4 regions of the Shewanella algidipiscicola genome follow, and region 2 is predicted to be linked to each of the others. Evidence: predicted binding sites of a transcription regulator. Region 2 holds the regulator's gene; each other region holds the start of a gene.
What was found. Region 2 encodes sigma-54, which starts transcription at its own class of promoters, with help from an activator protein. Its sites were predicted from a motif close to GTTGGCACGNNNNTNGNNT; they were not measured.

Region 1: the regulator sigma-54 is predicted to act here: its motif matches at 1,546-1,564, upstream of flgA (flagellar basal body P-ring formation chaperone FlgA).
Region 3: the regulator sigma-54 is predicted to act here: its motif matches at 2,427-2,445, upstream of DN599_RS08925 (P-II family nitrogen regulator).
Region 4: the regulator sigma-54 is predicted to act here: its motif matches at 2,489-2,507, upstream of DN599_RS12860 (YccF domain-containing protein).

The regions. Positions count from the first base shown of each region.
Region 1 covers NZ_OXJV01000001.1:952,679-957,142, reverse strand. The annotation lists gene DN599_RS04345 (flagella synthesis protein FlgN) at 1-254, opposite strand, end outside; gene flgM (flagellar biosynthesis anti-sigma factor FlgM) at 261-584, opposite strand; gene flgA (flagellar basal body P-ring formation chaperone FlgA) at 705-1,412, opposite strand; gene DN599_RS04330 (chemotaxis protein CheV) at 1,612-2,532, shown strand; gene DN599_RS04325 (CheR family methyltransferase) at 2,679-3,512, shown strand; gene flgB (flagellar basal body rod protein FlgB) at 3,659-4,057, shown strand; gene flgC (flagellar basal body rod protein FlgC) at 4,060-4,464, shown strand, end outside.
Region 2 covers NZ_OXJV01000001.1:184,271-188,734, forward strand. The annotation lists gene mgtE (magnesium transporter) at 1-550, opposite strand, end outside; gene DN599_RS00820 (HPr family phosphocarrier protein) at 657-932, opposite strand; gene rapZ (RNase adapter RapZ) at 919-1,773, opposite strand; gene ptsN (PTS IIA-like nitrogen regulatory protein PtsN) at 1,770-2,213, opposite strand; gene hpf (ribosome hibernation promoting factor) at 2,216-2,503, opposite strand; gene DN599_RS00840 (RNA polymerase factor sigma-54) at 2,534-4,018, opposite strand; gene lptB (LPS export ABC transporter ATP-binding protein) at 4,149-4,464, opposite strand, start outside.
Region 3 covers NZ_OXJV01000012.1:330,907-335,370, reverse strand. The annotation lists gene DN599_RS08940 (tetratricopeptide repeat protein) at 1-120, opposite strand, end outside; gene DN599_RS08935 (hypothetical protein) at 203-553, opposite strand; gene DN599_RS08930 (ammonium transporter) at 781-2,031, opposite strand; gene DN599_RS08925 (P-II family nitrogen regulator) at 2,044-2,382, opposite strand; gene DN599_RS08920 (hydrolase) at 2,634-3,176, shown strand; gene nrfA (ammonia-forming nitrite reductase cytochrome c552 subunit) at 3,320-4,464, opposite strand, start outside.
Region 4 covers NZ_OXJV01000017.1:142,258-146,721, reverse strand. The annotation lists gene DN599_RS12875 (LysR family transcriptional regulator) at 37-948, shown strand; gene DN599_RS12870 (DUF6508 domain-containing protein) at 1,209-1,556, shown strand; gene DN599_RS12865 (PGPGW domain-containing protein) at 1,707-1,937, opposite strand; gene DN599_RS12860 (YccF domain-containing protein) at 1,975-2,385, opposite strand; gene DN599_RS12855 (1-aminocyclopropane-1-carboxylate deaminase/D-cysteine desulfhydrase) at 2,716-3,636, shown strand; gene DN599_RS18745 (hypothetical protein) at 3,784-3,957, opposite strand.

The sequences.
Region 1 (4,464 bases), 770 kb from region 2:
GCTAACACTTGTTTGGTAATTTCGACTAATTTTTGTAGCTTAGCATCGCTACTGAGTTTTCCGCTGTCAGGGTGCTCTGATAATCGTACATCGACTGCTTTGATCTCATCTAACAACTTAGCTTTATCTGTCGCTAGGTTTAGCAACTCATCGGCACTTTGTGCGATAAGCGCCACTTTCTCCGCTTCGATAAGGCGTTTTAAGTCGTTTAATAACGTATGTTGATTAGCGATGATGTCGATTATTGAGTTCATAACAGCTTAATTAAGATCCTTTAGTTCATTTTCAAACTGCGCAATATTACTGGCCAGTTTGTCGGCATCAATTTTGTAGCGACCTTCAGCAATGGCCGCTTTGATCTGTTCGACTTTTTTAGTGTCGATTTCAGGTAAGCTGTTCAATTTGGCTTGGGCACTTTGCAGTTGCTGCGCCTGAGGCGTTATCGATACCGAGTCACTTTTTACGGTTTTAGCCATAGTGGTTTCGGGCGATACGGCCTGGTTTTTTGCCGATGACTTATCGGTTGTCGGCGTGGCGACTCGATTGTTAGTGCTTGTATTTATATGCTTTATATCTATAGCCATAATAGGTTCCAACGTTACTTAGTGAGATCAACATAACTGTATATCGGCGTTCACTGTTAAAGCTTTAGGAGAATTTGCTGGTGATCAATAAAAAATGCCCATCGAGTGGGTCATGTGGTACTACATCCTAACCTCAACCGCGCCGACCCCGATAACGTTTGCATCTACCATTTTCTGTGAGTTACTGTTTCTAACCTGAATTCTATCGCCTAAGTTACCATCACGTAAGGCCTCACCGATAGTTTTTATCTCAAAATTGGCCGTGCGGGCAAAAATAGACACCATGTCGCCTTTGCATACAAAGCAAAGGTTACTGCTAAACAGGGTTTGATTGGCGGCAATTCTACGTTTTACTCGGGTACCTGTGACCTGTGCGGGATCATCAAATTGTTGGCCACGTAAATTACTCTGCTCGACATAGGCGAGCGTCACCTGCTCCGCGTCAATTAGCTCGCCTGGCCCCAAGGTTTGTGTGGCCACAACCACAGGGTAAAGAATGTCGACTCTTACCGATATGTAAATTTGCCAAGGGTATTGTAGCTCTGGGGTTTCGCAACTGACTTTAACTGTGTTATTACGGCCTATTGCGCGATCGCTGGCGACCTCAACGCTTAGCGCTGAACTGCAAGCAGGTGGGCTGACTCTGGTGTCTAAGCTTTGCGGCGTAATATTGACCCTTGCATCACTTGGGGCTTCAATTTTATTTTCAATTGCCGCTATAGCTAATCGTGATATCGTCGATAAAGAGGGTACACTTGGCTCATCTGCACCGAAACTTGGGCAAGAGAAGAGTAAAGCGATGAAAAAGTACACAGTATTTACTTTCATAATGATTAGACTAGCTTGAACGGCCAGATTGCACCTATACTTCGTTGTGGCCCGTACCTTTAGACATTTTTTTCATAGAAATTAGTGTCATAAATTTGACGAGTTTGGGCCTGGTTATCATTCAAATTTATTAAAGCAATTAGCATGCCTATACTTATAGTAACTATGGGTGGGGAAGCTTTCACAAGGCAAAGGCATTATGTCGAGTATTCTTGATTCAGTAAATAAACGCACTCAACTCGTGGGGCAAAACCGCTTAGAGCTTCTCCTGTTCAAATTAAACGGTCGGCAACGATTTGGTATTAACGTGTTTAAAGTTAAAGAGGTGCTACAGTGCCCTCCATTAACCGCGTTACCAAAGCTAAATCCAGTGGTTAGAGGTGTCGCTCATATTCGTGGCAAGACGATCTCTGTGATTGATTTAAGCGCAGCGACGGGTGGTCGCCCGATTGAAAACACCGACGAGTGTTTTATTATCATTTCTGAATATAATCGCAGCGTACAGGGGTTCTTAGTTAAATCTGTTGAGCGCATCATCAATATGAACTGGGAAGCCATCATGCCACCACCGCAAGGTGCGGGGCGGTATTCTTACTTAACTGCCGTCACCGAGATTGAAGGTGAGCTGGTTGAGATCCTTGATGTGGAGAAAATCCTCGATGAGATCTCACCCGTTAAGACGCAGATAAGCCAAGAAATGGATGATAAGTTAACCATAGATAGAGACCGCCACTATCATATTATGGTGATTGATGATTCAACGGTTGCACGAAAGCAAATAATTAGGGCGCTTGAGTCATTAAACCTGCAAATCGATACCGCTAAAGATGGCCGTGATGCTCTCAACCAATTAGAGGCGATGGCGGAAAATATGGATAATGTGGCTCATGAGCTCCCATTAATTATTTCTGATATTGAGATGCCAGAGATGGATGGCTACACCTTAACTGCAGAGATTAGGGATAACCCTAAGCTTAAAGATATTAAGGTGGTGCTTCATACTTCACTCAGTGGTGTATTCAATCAGGCCATGGTCGAAAAAGTGGGCGCCAATGATTTTATCGCTAAGTTTAATCCAGATGAACTGGCGGCCGCGGTGAATAAGCACCTTAGTTTGTAAATTGAGCGTCGTCATACAAGCTCCTAACTTTGAGTAGTTTATGCTTGTCTCAGTAGGTTCGCTAATGTATAACGCTTGGCTGTTTAATACTTGCTATAGTAGTGTATGTTGTAGCCTGTTTTATTTTTTGAGATTGGGATATCTAGGTGCCGAATAAATCACTTGCAGAAGCTGAGTACAACCAATTTAGATTATTTCTGGAACAACACAGCGGGATCGTGCTGGGTGAAAATAAGCAGTATTTAGTTCGTAGTCGCTTGGCACCATTAATGGGGAAATATAACCTTCCGTCATTATCAGAGGTGGTCAAACATTCGATGAAGCCGACGGAGCGGCAGTTAAGGGCTGAGGTTATCGATGCGATGACCACTAATGAAACCTTATGGTTTAGGGATCGTTATCCGTTCGAGTTGCTCGCAAATAACTTGTTGCCTGAGTACACTCGTTTGGGGCGTCCACTTAAAATATGGTCGGCGGCGTGCTCATCAGGGCAAGAGCCTTATTCGTTAGCTATGACGATTTTAGAATATCAACAGCGTAAACCAGGGGCATTACCGGGTGGCGCATCGATATTGGCCACCGATTTATCACCATCTATGTTAGACAGGTGTAAAGCGGCGCAATATGATAACTTGGCGCTGGCAAGGGGCTTATCTGATGAGCGTAAGCGGCAGTTTTTTGCTCCGACCATACCAGGCTCTATGGTTGTCAAAGACAATGTAAAGCGTTTAGTTAATTTCAGAGCCCATAATTTGCTTGAAAGTTATACCTTACTGGGTAAGTTTGACATTATATTTTGTCGCAATGTACTCATCTACTTTGCGCCTGAGGCAAAGGCCAAAATATTGCGGCAATTTGCTGCCGCTTTGAACCCCAAAGGGATCTTATTTCTTGGCGCTTCGGAGTCGATTGCCGGATTAACTGAAGAGTTTGAGATGGTGCGCTGTAATCCTGGCATCTATTATCAAAAACGTGGTTAGTCTTTACCGCCTGATTTAACTAAAATGCCAGCAATAAGCTGGCATTTTTTATCTTTATGTTTTTTTATTAACCACTTCCTTCTCTTTCTCTCTTGTTTGGCATAACAATTGCTTTGTTGTTGGTATCTGTATGAGGAGGCAATTTTATGGCGATTAGTTTTGATAAAGCATTAGGTGTGCATCAATTCACCTTGGGTGTGCGTTCAACGCGTGCGCAGGTTATCTCATCTAATATTGCCAATGCCGATACTCCTCATTATAAAGCCAAAGATCTCGATTTCGATAAGGCATTGCAAGCCGCTCGCAGTCGGCAAGGGGGGTTAGCCATGAGTCGCAGTGATGAGCGTCATTTCGATTTAGCGGCCTTAAGCCAACAACATGTAAGTTATCGCGTGCCCAATCAGCCCGATACTGGTGATGGCAATACTGTCGATATTCAGCAAGAGCAGTCTGAGTTTATGCAAAATGCCTTAGAGTATCAGATGTCGTTAGGGTTTCTTGACAGTAAGTTTGCTGGATTGAAAAAAGCACTTAAAGGAAATTAATGATGAGCTTATTTAATATCTTTGATGTTTCTGGATCAGGTATGTCGGCGCAATCGATCCGCCTCAATACCACGGCAAGTAACATTGCCAATGCCGACTCGGTTTCCAGTAGCATCGACCAGACTTACCGTGCTCGTCATCCTGTATTTGAAGCGGAAATGGCCAAAGCCAGTCATCAACAGCAAACCTCACAGTCGGTTAAAGTGGCGGGCATTGTCGAAAGTGATAAGCCGCTGCAGAAAGAATACTCTCCTGATCACCCGTTGGCAGATGCCGATGGTTTTATTTACAAACCCAATGTGAATGTGATGGAGGAGATGGCTAACATGATCTCTGCATCGCGCTCTTACCAAATGAACGTACAAGTTGCTGAAGCGGCCAAGTCTATGCTGCAACAGACTTTACGA
Region 2 (4,464 bases):
CGTGTTTGTCGACCACATATAGGGTGTCGGTGGCTTCGGGGAGTTCACCACGAATACGTAGGTAACGCAGGATCACGTCGACATTCACATCTGGCCTTAGGGTGACCGTATCTGTGTTCATCAGGCTGCCGGCGGTGTCTTCTGGGTATGACAGTGCCTGTTCGACTCGCGCCCTATCTTGGCTGCGCATCGACTGCAGTACTTGATTGAATACGCTGTCTGGCAGACTGCGCAGTATGTAGGCCAGATCGTCGGTATCCATATTTTCGGCGGCTTTAGCTACGCGCTCAGGACTCATCTGGCTAATAAATTGATCTTTGAGCTCTTCACTGAGTTCATCGAGAATCTCACCCGTATGGGCTTGATCGATAAGTTGCCATAATACTTGTCGCGCACGCGGTGGAGAAGACTCTAAAATAAAGGCGATATCTGAGGCCGCCATGTCGTGCAGCATACTGCGTACATGGACAAACATGCCACTGCTTAGGGCTTGCGTTAGCTGCTGTAAACGTTGATCTGTAGTTTCATTATCTAACACTTCGATCGGCATGGCTTCCCCTTGAAAAATAGCGCGACAACATAGGTTATTGGCTAAGTAACCTGAACTCGGGATAATTATAGAATGATATGAGCCGTTTAGGCTCGAGGCGGGGCGATTATACGGCTTCTTCGAATTTTGCGTCAATCAGTGCGCTAATGGCATCGAGTGCCGCTTGCGCATCTTGGCCTTCACTGGTGACGGTAATGGTTTTACCAAAGCCGGTTTCTAACATTAATAGCCCCAACACACTGGCGGCAGAGGCTTGCTTATCCCCCTGAATTAAGGTGACCTGGGCATCAAACTGAGCGGCTAATACCGCCAGTTTGGTAGCGGCACGCGCATGCAGTCCCAGTTTGTTGCAGATGGTTAGTTGACGCTCAAGCTTGCTCATGCTGCAGTTCTCTGTGGCGCGCCTGGACCTTATGCTTACCTTTATTAAACAGTTTGGCCAGTTGATCGGTCACATACACGGAACGATGTTGACCACCAGTACACCCAATGGCGATAGTTAAGTAGCTACGGTTATTGCGCTCAAGGTGCGGTAGCCAAGTTTCGAGCAGATTCTCTATCTGCCAAATAAACTTGTTCACTAGCGGCTGTTGGCTTAAAAACTGTTGTACTGGTTGGTCGAGACCTGTCAGCGGGCGTAACTCTGATTCCCAGTGAGGGTTGGGCAGAAAACGCACGTCAAACATAAAGTCAGCTTCACTTGGCATGCCATATTTAAAACCAAACGACTCAAAATTAATCACTAACTCCTTGTCCACGGTGCCCAGTAAGATCTCGCGTACTTTATCGCTTAAATCATAGATGTTAAGCGTCGAAGTATCTATGTAGTGATCGACCATCTTGGAGATAGGCTCGAGTATTTTGCCTTCAAGCTGTATCGCCTCTTTAAGGGAGACTTTTGAGCGTGATAGTGGATGCAACCTACGGGTTTCACTGTAGCGTTTGAGCAATACATCGTCAGAAGAGTTTAGAAAGAAACTCAGTAATTCGGTATCTTTAGGAAGATTCGCTAGCTGCTTTTCAAGCTGGATATCTTCGCTGGGCATGTTGCGCACATCGACGCTAATCGCAACAAGTTCATTTCTACCTTTAAGCTGACTGAGCAGCGAGTCCATCATCTGCAGTGGCAGATTGTCGACACAGTAATAGCCCAGATCTTCCAGTACCCTAAGGACTACCGATTTTCCTGAGCCTGAGCGCCCAGATACCATTACCAATTTCATTGGGTGATCACCTGATACAGTTCTGCTTCGTCGTGGGTTTTTCTTAGCTGTTTGATGATAGCTTTATCACTTAATTTCTCTGCCATCGCGGCGAGAGTGCTAAGGTGTTGCTCGCATTGCTCTGCGGGAACCAGTAATGCAAAGAGGATATCGACCGGCTGATTATCAATTGCATCGAATGCAATTGGCTCCGCACATTTAATCAATACGGCGACGGGTTTCTCAATATTCGTCAGCCGTCCGTGAGGGATCGCGATACCATTGCCTATACCTGTGCTGCCCATTTTCTCTCTCGCCAAAAGGCTTTCAAAAATCTCTTGAGAGGAAAGGGTGGGGTACTGGACAGCGGCCAAGTCGCTGATAAGTTCCAGTACCTTTTTCTTACTGCCCGGAGTGGCGCAGGTTGTGCACTCCGGCCGCAGGATGGTACTAAGTTCCATCGTTAATGTTTTGTTAGCTTCTCTTTATGTTTAATGACCTGACGATCTAATTTATCGATCAGGGAATCTATCGCGGCATACATATCCGCGTGCTCTGATGTTGCAAATATTTCTCCACCACTAAGATGTAACTTTGCTTCAACTTTTTGCATCAATTTTTCGACATTTAATATCACGTGGACATTATTGATCTGATCGAAATGCCGTTCAAGCTTTGTAAACTTTTCTTCAACATAGTTGCGCAGAGATTGGGTGATCTCAATGTGGTGCCCAGTCAGATTTATTTGCATAAAGTGATTCCTCCGGTTTCCAGTTGTTGATTATAAGCTTTTACGTTGATTTGACGGCGGTATAAACATCGCCTCACGATATTTTGCTATCGTGCGTCTAGCGACTTGAATACCTTGCTCGGCTAACAGTTGTGCCATTTTACTGTCACTTAAGGGTTTCTTTTGATTTTCTGCGGCGACTAGCTTCTTAATAAAAGCGCGGATCGCAGTAGAAGAGCATTCGCCACCATCGTCGGTCCCAACATGGCTGGAGAAAAAGTATTTTAGCTCAAAAATCCCTCTTGGCGTGTGCATATACTTTTGGGTGGTGACCCGCGAGATGGTAGATTCATGCATTTCGACCGCTTCGGCAATATCATTAAGCACCATAGGTTTCATCGCTTCTTCACCAAACTCGAAAAACCCTTGCTGGAAATCGACAATGCAGTTGGTGACCTTGAGTAAGGTATCGTTGCGGCTCTCTAAACTTTTTAGAAACCATTTAGCTTCTTGCAGGTGACCACGAATAAACTGGCCATCGGCTTGGTTTTTGGTGCTGCGTGCCATTGAGGCATAATGTTGGTTTACATTAATCTTAGGCATACTATCGGGATTAAGCTCGACTACCCAGCGACCTTTTTTCTTGCTAACTGTGACATCGGGGATCACGTATTCATCACGACTGGCGGTAATGGCCAGCCCTGGGCGTGGATTAAGAGTTTGAATCAGCGCTATGGCCTCGCGTAGTTCATCTTCTTTCAGTTTGGTCTTACGCATCAATAGGCGAAAATCTCGCCCGGCAATCAGATCTAAGTAATCACGGATCAAGAGCCTGGCATTGTCGATATGCGGGGTGTCGGAGCTGTATTGGGCCAGTTGGATCATCAGGCATTCGCTGAGGTCTCTGGCAGCGATCCCGATAGGATCGAAATGTTGTATCCGCTTTAATACCGCTTCAATTTCATCGAGCTCGATTTCAGGATCGCCCATGGCTTCAAGAATATCGTCGCAAGTCTGCGTCAAGTAACCTCGCTCGTCTATGGCGTCAATGATGGCGGTGGCGATAGCGAGGTCGTTGTCAGAGAAGGGGGTGAGGTTTTTTTGCCATTCGAGGTGCTCATACAGGCCTTCGCTGGTTTCCCCTTGAAATGGCATGTCATCGTCGCGCATCGCACCAGAGCTGGAGTTAGGTGATGCGGTATAGACCTCATCCCATGTAGTGTCGACGGGCAGCTCATCGGGCATAGAGTCTTGGTTGAGCGCATCGGAGGTTTCTAAGCTCGAATTGTCTTCACTAGAGTCGACTTGCCGTTGCTCATTGTAATCGGTGTCGAAGTTGTCATTACGCTCTTGTTCTGAGTCGATATTGGCGCCTTCTTGCTCCTCGTCTAACTCGAGTAGAGGGTTAGACTCTAGTGCTTGCTGGATCTCTTGCTGCAGCTCCAATGACGACAGTTGTAACAAGCGGATAGCTTGTTGCAACTGGGGCGTCATGGTTAAATGCTGACCCATTTTGAGCTGAAGTGACGCTTTCATCGTACTGCTATTCCCTTGTTTCTAATTCTAAAGTGAGAAAGCTGCCTCCGGTATTAAACCGCTAAGGCGAATGATCTACTTACTAAGGTAAAAACGGTTTCGCCTTTACCTTGAGCGCTAATAACGTTAACTATAGCTTGAATTGTTCCCCTAAGTACACCGCTCGAACTTGTTGGTTATCTAAGATCTCTGCGGGTGTTCCCTCGGCAATCAAGTTGCCGTGGCTGACAATATAGGCTTTCTCACACACATCCAATGTTTCCCGTACGTTGTGGTCGGTGATCAATACCCCAAGGCCACGGTTTTTCAACTGCTCAATAATTTTTTTGATGTCGATAACTGAAATGGGATCGACCCCAGCGAAGGGTTCGTCGAGCAAAATAAACTTAGGGTTGGCGGCTAATGCTCGGGCGATTTCGACGCGTCGACGTTCACCCCCTGACAGT
Region 3 (4,464 bases), on a different contig from region 2:
TGACTTAAAGTGGTTATCTAAAAAATATTGCTCAATGTTATCAACCGAGCGAGTGCTGGGGGTTGAGGCGCATCCATGCAGTAACCCCATCATCCATGCAAGCCAAAGTAACTGCCGCATAAAACAGGTCTCAATCTGAACGCCATATCATTTAGCATAAATGAGGCCATGGTCTTTTGCCGCGCCAAAGCGTTACAAAATATTAGTTTGGGCTAGACTCTGGTGGGTCAATTTCAATATAAAGCTCATTATTAGACTTACCATCGCGATAAGGCCGATAGAAATGGGCGCCGCAATGAAAGTAGCGATAAGGCGTCGGCACCAGTACGCAGCCCAGTGGCAGGGCGCGTAAAATCGTGAGCTGTTGCTGCATTCGCAGCGCCTCTCGCCATTGATGGTCTTGCAACACTTGGTCTCGCACCGCAAATGCATCGAAAGGTTCACTGGACTTACGCACCACGACTTCGCCAGCGTGACTAGCACTGATAGACACGTAGCCAATAGAGAGCAGACTTAGGTAGAGGCTGTAGAGACTGACTCGCACAATGTTCATGGTCTTCCTCGCAATTAACTCGCCGTTGGCCATAGACAGTATGGCGCAATAGACACCTAGCGTGTGTCCACATCATACATAAAAGCGAGGCCACTGCACTACTGCAATGGCCCCGCAAATATCATCTTGTACGCCAACGATGATGATCACTTAAACGATCGTTCGCTATCATCATGATTACTTACGCTCAGCGCTTAACATTAGCTAAGCGCCTGCATGATTGGGACTTAGTTGGCACTCTTGAGCGAGACAAACTCAGGATAAGCATCGATACCACAGTCAGATGCATCCATGCCATTGTACTCTTCCTCCTCAGTGACTCGGATCCCCATCGTCACCTTGAGTACGTACCAGACCACAAATGAGCTACTAAATACCCAAGCAAAAATCACTGCCGCCCCAAGTAACTGCCCTGTTATGGTCGCATCGGCATTCGATAGCGGTACCAAGAGTAAACCAAATAATCCCGCCACACCGTGCACCGAGATTGCGCCTACAGGATCGTCTATCTTAATGCGATCAAACATCACAATAGAGAAGACCACTATGCCACCGGCAAACAGGCCGATAGCACCGGCTAATAGCAATGAAGGCGATAACGGATCGGCAGTGATGGCGACGAGACCAGCCAAGGCGCCATTGAGGATCATGGTTAAATCCGCCTTCCCCCACACCATCTTACACACGATGAGCGCTGCGATGGCACCGCTCGCGGCAGCCGAGTTGGTGTTAACAAAAATCTTGGCCACAGCCGAGGCGTTCTCCATGTCCGATACCAATAACTGCGAGCCGCCATTAAAACCAAACCAGCCCATCCACAACACAAACATACCTAAGGTTGCCATGGGTAAGTTAGACCCAGGGATCGGGTTTACCTGACCGTTAGGGCCATACTTGCCTTTACGTGCACCGAGCAGTAACACCCCAGAAATAGCCGCTGTCGCGCCAGCCATATGTACAATACCGCTGCCAGCAAAGTCGACAAAACCCGCCTCAGACAGGAAGCCACCGCCCCATGTCCAGTAACCTTCTATGGGATAGATAACCGCCGTCATCACCACAGAGAAGAGTAAAAAAGACCAAAGCTTCATCCGCTCAGCGACCGCCCCCGAGACGATAGACATGGCAGTCGCCACAAACACCACTTGGAAGAAGAAATCCGATTCTAAGGCATGGTCGGCATCGCCCGCTTGTGAGCCAATCAGTGCGCCTAACGAGGGCAACCAGCCGCCTTCGGTGTTATCGACATACATAATGTTGTAACCCACAATTAGGTACATGATGCAGGCGATGGAGTACAAACAGACGTTTTTGGTTAATATCTCAGTGGTGTTTTTAGAGCGCACCAAACCCGCTTCTAGCATGGCAAACCCCGCCGCCATCCACATCACCAGCGCACCTGAAATTAAAAAGTAAAATGTGTCTAGTGCGAATCGCAACTCGGTCACCGTGGTACCTAATGCCTTTAGTTCTTCCATTGTCTTATCCCCTTACAGTGCTTCGTTATCGAGTTCGCCCGTACGAATACGGATAACCTGATCTAAATCTGTCACAAAAATTTTGCCGTCACCTATCTTGCCCGTTCGAGCCGCCGCCACGATAGACTCAATCAGGTGATCAACGTTTTCGGCCTTAGTGGCAATATCGAGTCTAACCTTAGGTAAAAAATCGACTTGATACTCGGCGCCACGATAGAGTTCGGTATGGCCTTTTTGGCGCCCAAAACCTTTCACCTCGGTGACTGTCATGCCCTCTATCCCCATTCCAGCAATGGCTTCTCGCACATCATCCAATTTAAAAGGTTTGATAATTGCACTGATTAGTTTCATTCCAGCCTCCGGCTCGTGATTGTGATGTGGTATTGCAAGAGACAATTCAATCATCAGGCCAATAATGTAAAACCTTAATAATCATAACCTTATTTTTAAGGCATCAAGTTTACCCACCCACTGCCGCACCATTTTGGTGCGTACAGCCTGTCTATGCACAAAAAACAAGCGCCCGCCTATTCGACTTATGACCGATTGGTTATGGCGTTATCCTAGGTATGATAGAAAGCCAACCATGGGAGGAGCTGACTATGTTAAAACCACAGGATTGTGTGTTATTGATTGTCGATGTGCAGGGCAAACTTGCCCAAATGATGCACCAAGCCGACGCCTTAGAGCACAAGTTGACCACCTTGATCAAAGCGGCAGAACTGTTTGATATCCCCATTGTCTGGCTAGAGCAGTTACCCGATAAACTCGGCGCCACGAGTCCAGCATTGCACGCCCTACTCGCCCCGCATCACCAACCCATAGCCAAATCCCATTTTAGTGCTTGGCATACCGAGGCTTTTCGCCACGCAATGGAAGCCATCAAACGCAAACACGTACTCGTGGCGGGCATTGAAACGCACATCTGTGTCTACCAAACCTGTCGCGATCTACTCGACAATGGTTATCGGGTCGATGTCATCGCCGATGCAGTATCGTCACGCAGTGCTGAAAATAAGCAGCTTGGTATTCAGATGATGACTCAGTACGGTGCTAAAGTGACTAACTGTGAGTCCTTACTGTTTGAACTGCAGTGCGAAGCCAGCGGCGAGCGCTTTAGGGCCCTGCTAAAGATGATTAAATAAACTGCTAGCAAGTCTCGGGAGATAGGCAGAAGATAAAAAAAGCCCTGGTTAGATACCAGGGCTTTTTAGTGTGATAACTCAAGACAAACGCTTAACCAACCACGCTAGATTTACTCACGTAACGGGTTTGCCTTTATCACTGCTTAGTACGTTGCTTCACGCTGCTTAGCTTCGGCATCCCACTTAGGCAGTACTGTTTTCTTGAACTCTTCCTTATCGGCGTTCATCTTTTTCATATCCATACCTAGCGCCGCTTGGGCCTTAGCCTTGGTCGATACGTCAGGAATCGCAATTGGTTGCTTAACCCCTTTCACTGCTAGTAGCTGCGCCAATTTAATACGAGCGTCGCCCGCTTTATCGACCGCGGTACCGAGTATGCGTAAGGCTTCATCTGCTGCGTGCGCTGCAACACCATGAGAAGCCGTAGCGTAATCCCAGCGCCACTGTGAATGACGAATATCCATTAAAATAGGCTTCATTTCAGCTTCGCTAGCACCTGCATCCCACGCTGCTTTAGCTTCAAAGTGAGCTCTAACCAACTGTGCCTCAGCACGCGCCTTAAGGTCGTTTACTTTCACTTTACGTTCTTCGGTTAGGTTAACCATGAACTCTTTACTTTGAGTATGACAGCTACCACAGGCTTCTTCGAAGCGGTCAAATGGGTTACCCACTTTATGGTCGGTAAACTTACGGCCTTCGGCATTTTTCACCTTAGGCATATGGCAATCGGTACAGGTCACATTGTTCTTGCCGTGGACACCAAGCTGCCAAGTTTCATAACCTGGGTGCTGAGCTTTAAGCATAGGTGTTTTCGATAGAGCATGGGTCCAATCGGTAAATTCGATGCTGTCATAGTAGACTTCCATCTGCTCAACGGTAGCGCCCATATCCCAAGGGAACTTAACAAAGCCCTTGTGATCTTTTGTTTTTTCGAAGTAGTACTCTACGTGGCACTGACCACACACCATAGATTGCTTATCTTTTCTCGACGCTTTATCAAAAGGCGTTCCTAGGGTGTTCATGGCGCGGTCGGCATACGGACGAGACATGCGCAACTTAGACGAGCCTTTTTCATGACAATCAGAACAACCGATAGTATTGACGATTTCAGCACCGCCTTTATGCCAAGTGCCCTTAAAGTAGCCATCTTCACCCTGCTCTTCGATCATTCGTGGCACATCGGGACTTTTACATGACCAGCACGCCATCGGCATTGGGCCATCTTCATCAGACTTAGGCGCACCAGTACGTAAGGTATTACGTACATCCGTTACCGCATACATATGAC
Region 4 (4,464 bases), on a different contig from region 2:
TAGATGGTTGTATTTGCTTTACGCTTTGGAGGGCTGATGAAAATTGATATTGAAGCATTTAAGGTACTCGAAGTACTGGTAGAAGAGGGCAGCTTTGCCAAGGCGGCAGAACGTTTACACAAGGCGCAATCGGCTGTGAGTTATCAGGTTAAAAAACTAGAGCAACACTTAGGTGTAAAGCTTTTTTGTCGGGATAAGTATCGGGCCGAATTAACTGCAGAAGGTAAGGTTATGTTGGCCGAGGGGCAAAGGCTGCTGCAGTATCTGGGGAATATTGAACATTTAGCCAGCCGATTTAGCCAAGGCTGGGAGCCTAAATTGGAATTGGTGGTCGACGGTTCTTTACCTATGGAGCCGATAATGCGGGCGCTTAAGCAAGTGGCCGAGCAGAATATCCCCACCAAGATCCAGCTTAATGTAGAATTTTTAGGGGGGGTACAACACAGGTTTGAGCGTGACGCCGCCGATCTTATGCTGGTGAAGGACTATCGTTCTGGTCCTAACTATTGTCCTCAACCTTTGCCCATCATTAACAGTGTGCTGGTGGTCAGTCGCGAACACCCACTTGCCGCGATGCAACAGGTGGCCTTATTTGAGTTATTGCAACATGTCGAGCTCACCATTCAAGATTCATCCCCCAGTGTGCACCACAGTGACCAACTACAGTTTGGCGGCGACAAGGTGTTTTATTTATCTGGTTTTATTATGAAGAAAAATGCGCTGCAGATGGGCTTGGGTTTTGGATGGATGCCTGAATTTTTGATTCAAACCGAACTGACCTCGGGGGAGTTAGTGGAAGTGGACTTTATCGGCGCCAGTCGTTACAGCTTTACTCCGCAACTTGTCTCCACCATGGAGCGGCCTTTAGGCCGGGCTGGTCGTCTATTTACCGATCTGATTTTACAGGAGTTTGCACTGTATCAACACTCGCAGTGTAAGGTGGTTTAATTCCTATTACCCTACCAGCGTACCTGTTTAGTCTGGCTTCATTTCTGATACTACAGCAGCTCTTGCACGCCGCAGCCCTCTCGAATTATGATCCGCCGCAGGCTTATGCTCAGCCGTTAAGCTATGGTTCAGCTGCATTGACTTAGCCTAATACCCCGTTAGTTGGTAAAGGTGACGTGCTTATCTCTTTTGTCGTTAGTTTAGTGCCACGCGCCACATTGTTGGTTGCGAGTCCTGATATTTCGCTTTAGGAGGTCGGTATGAGTGATATTATGTCATTACAAATCTCTGCATTATATGCGCAATATGCTCAGCATTTTACCCAAGGTGAACACCTTGTATGTAGCAGTAAACTGCATGCTTTTACTGAACAGTTGCACGAGAGTGGCCTGTTACTAGAGTGCTTGGACTGGAATGATTGGTATCAAAATAGCCATCTTATCGATAGGCCTGAATATATTGGTGATGCTAGCTTGCAAGAGTGTCAGTTATTATTGACCGCTATGACGCGTCTTGAGCGCTTTAGTGTAGGTTTGCTCGATAATATGCGTCGCCAAGGCGTGTTATTAGCCATTTTAGAGCGACTCAACCAAATGATCCATAACTAATCAAACGCTAACATAACAATTAATTGAATTAAATTATTATTTTACAAGGCATTTCTTAAATGCTTGTCGGAGTGATGCTCGCTTGGCAATGTGACTGTGCTAACAATGAATAACGCGCAGTAACGAATTACTGCGCGTTATTTACCTTACTTAGCCTTTCCTATTGGCCCAACGCTTATCTAACCAAAGTGCCGATTGTTTCATCTGGCGTTGACTGAGTTTGAGCCAACGCCTTGCCCATGGGTATTCAATACTCAATACTGCGAGCCCTACAGGCAGTAGTAACCATGCAGGGCCTGGCAGTATTATTAGCACAGCACCAAGCAATACTAAGCTGCCTCCTATCATGGCGATAACCATCTTACGCAATGGGTTACCCATTAATTAATACTCCATAAATAGTGAACAGCAGGTTGAGTTAAGCGGCTTTGGTTTTGATGGTTTGTCCTATTGGCGTTAGGCTGAGTAGGGCCAGTTTTAAATGCTGGAGCCCAAACGGAATGCCGATAATGCTGACAAATAAAGCCAGTGCATGGACAAGATGACCTATCGCTAACCAGAAACCAAATAATAGAAACCAGATGACATTGCCTATCATACCCAGTGGACCGGTGCCTAGATCCTCAACGCCAGTTAAAGCTTTACGGTTGTGGCTTTCTTGACCAAAGGGCCAAAAAGCCATTTCACCAATCACAAAACAGGCGCGGCCAAAGGGAATGCCAATAATACTGATAAAACAGAGTATGCCGGCTAACCACCAGGCTAACCCCATCACTAACCCACCTAAAATAAACCATGCAATATTGAGTAGTAAACGAATGACGGTCATTGAGCGCTCCTGTTATTGTTTTCACTTATGCTATCGATGTCGCCAGTAAGGGCGAATGTGTCTCACGCTATTTCAGTATTGTTAATCACCTATAAATGCAATCAAGCGATAATCATGCCAATATTTAACCTGCTGTTTATTATTGCTTTTTAATTTTCATTACACGCATAGATGGGATTTTTCACTACTGCTTAGCACATCAGACTAACAAATAAGCGGGAGCATGCTATCAACAGTGCACCGCCATAGCGTCGCTAAGGTACTTGAGATTGAAGTTAGCCAAGGCGTAACAGCCCGTGTAAAATGGAGTTCTTTATCTATGATCGGCTTATGATACAACTGACTGATACACCAGTACATGTGCTACATGTTGATGGGCATGATGTTTTTGTCAAACGAGATGACTTACTCCATCCGGCTTTTTCTGGTAATAAGGCGCGCAAGTTTGCCTATTTTCTCGAGCAGGACTTCCCCAGTATTGACACTTTGGTGGGATATGGCTCACCCCAAGCGAACTCACTCTATTCTATGTCCGCACTGGCTAAACTCAAGGGCTGGCAATTACAGTTTTATGTCGATCATATCGCCAGCCACCTCCTTAACAATCCGCTGGGTAATTACCGTGCAGCGTTGCAAAATGGCGCTAAGATTATTGACTTAAGTCAGTGCCTAGATAGGGGACAGCATGATTGCGCGGATTATATTGAGCAATGTGTATTACCGGGCCGTGACGAGCTGTTATTTATTCCAGAAGGTGGACGTTGTCATTATGCAGAACCTGGGGTGCGGCAATTAGCATGTGAGATCATAGCGTGGAAACAGGCCGAGCAGTTAAGTCAGCTTACGGTTTTTTTACCTTCGGGGACGGGAACCACAGCGCTATTTTTACAAAAGAGTTTTACCGAACTCGATGATAGCATTCAAGTAATGACATGCTCAGCCGTTGGCGGGGATGATTACCTTAAGCTGCAATGGCGAATGTTGGCTAGCGATGAGTCTATGTTTCCTCAAATTTTGAGCCCGAATAAACGTTACCATTTTGGTAAGCTTTATCCCGAATTTTTCCAAGTATGGCAAAAGCTTAAGCAAGCTGGAATGGAGTTTGAATTACTGTACGATCCACTCGGCTGGCTAGTATTACTGCACTTTCTTGCAAATAAGCCAATGGCTAAGGTGCTTTATGTACATCAAGGTGGATTACTGGGGAATGAGTCTATGTTGCCGAGATACAGGCGCAAATATGGGGGGTAATATCACTTGGCTAGGTCAGTATCTGTGAAAGTGATACAACCTAGGCCAAATGAAGTGTGCTGAGTCGTTGACGAATGATGTCAATCCTACTTGTTGCGTTAGCAACCTTCGATACGATGAGAGGAGGTGTATCGAATAGCCTGAGATTTATTTATTGCTTGAAAGTAACCATTTCATAAACTGTAACGCTTCGGTACGTTTTGAAAAGGTTTGTCTATTTTTACCAACACTGTCAGTAAATGCGATAGACGTTTTGTTTGATGATATCGAGGCCACTGGAAAATTAACCGTGATCTCTTGACCGTTCATATTGTACGACATAGGCCATACTCCTTTAATAATGACTGCTTGGTTAGCAGTTGAAATTTAATAATAAAAATATCCTTAGCTTTAGCGAAAGATGAATTCTAAGTTACTGAGACTATCCATTTCTTTAGCGCTAATCAAGTCGACGTTGTGGCTTAATCTGATAATCGTTGTTAGACAGATCACAACATTGAATTGTTAGCCTATAGAGTTAACCATCGTTTGATGACAAATCTATGACAAAAGAGATGCTGCTGATTTTTGTTGGATGCGATGACTGAAGGGTCGAGCTATACAAGCAAATGGGGCAGGAAGTTCAATTGAGCGAGTATATCGACAAGTTAACCTTTGTCAACATATTGCTGTCATTATTGTTGTTTTATTTCATTCGTTAGCCTTATCGCTATCATTATGTGCATTTTACGCAACATACGTGAGTGGCTAAGTGAATGATTGAACCGTGCCTTTTTAGCGGTGTGCTGTTTAGGTATTGTTTTATTAAGGCTTGTTTGCTCAATGAGT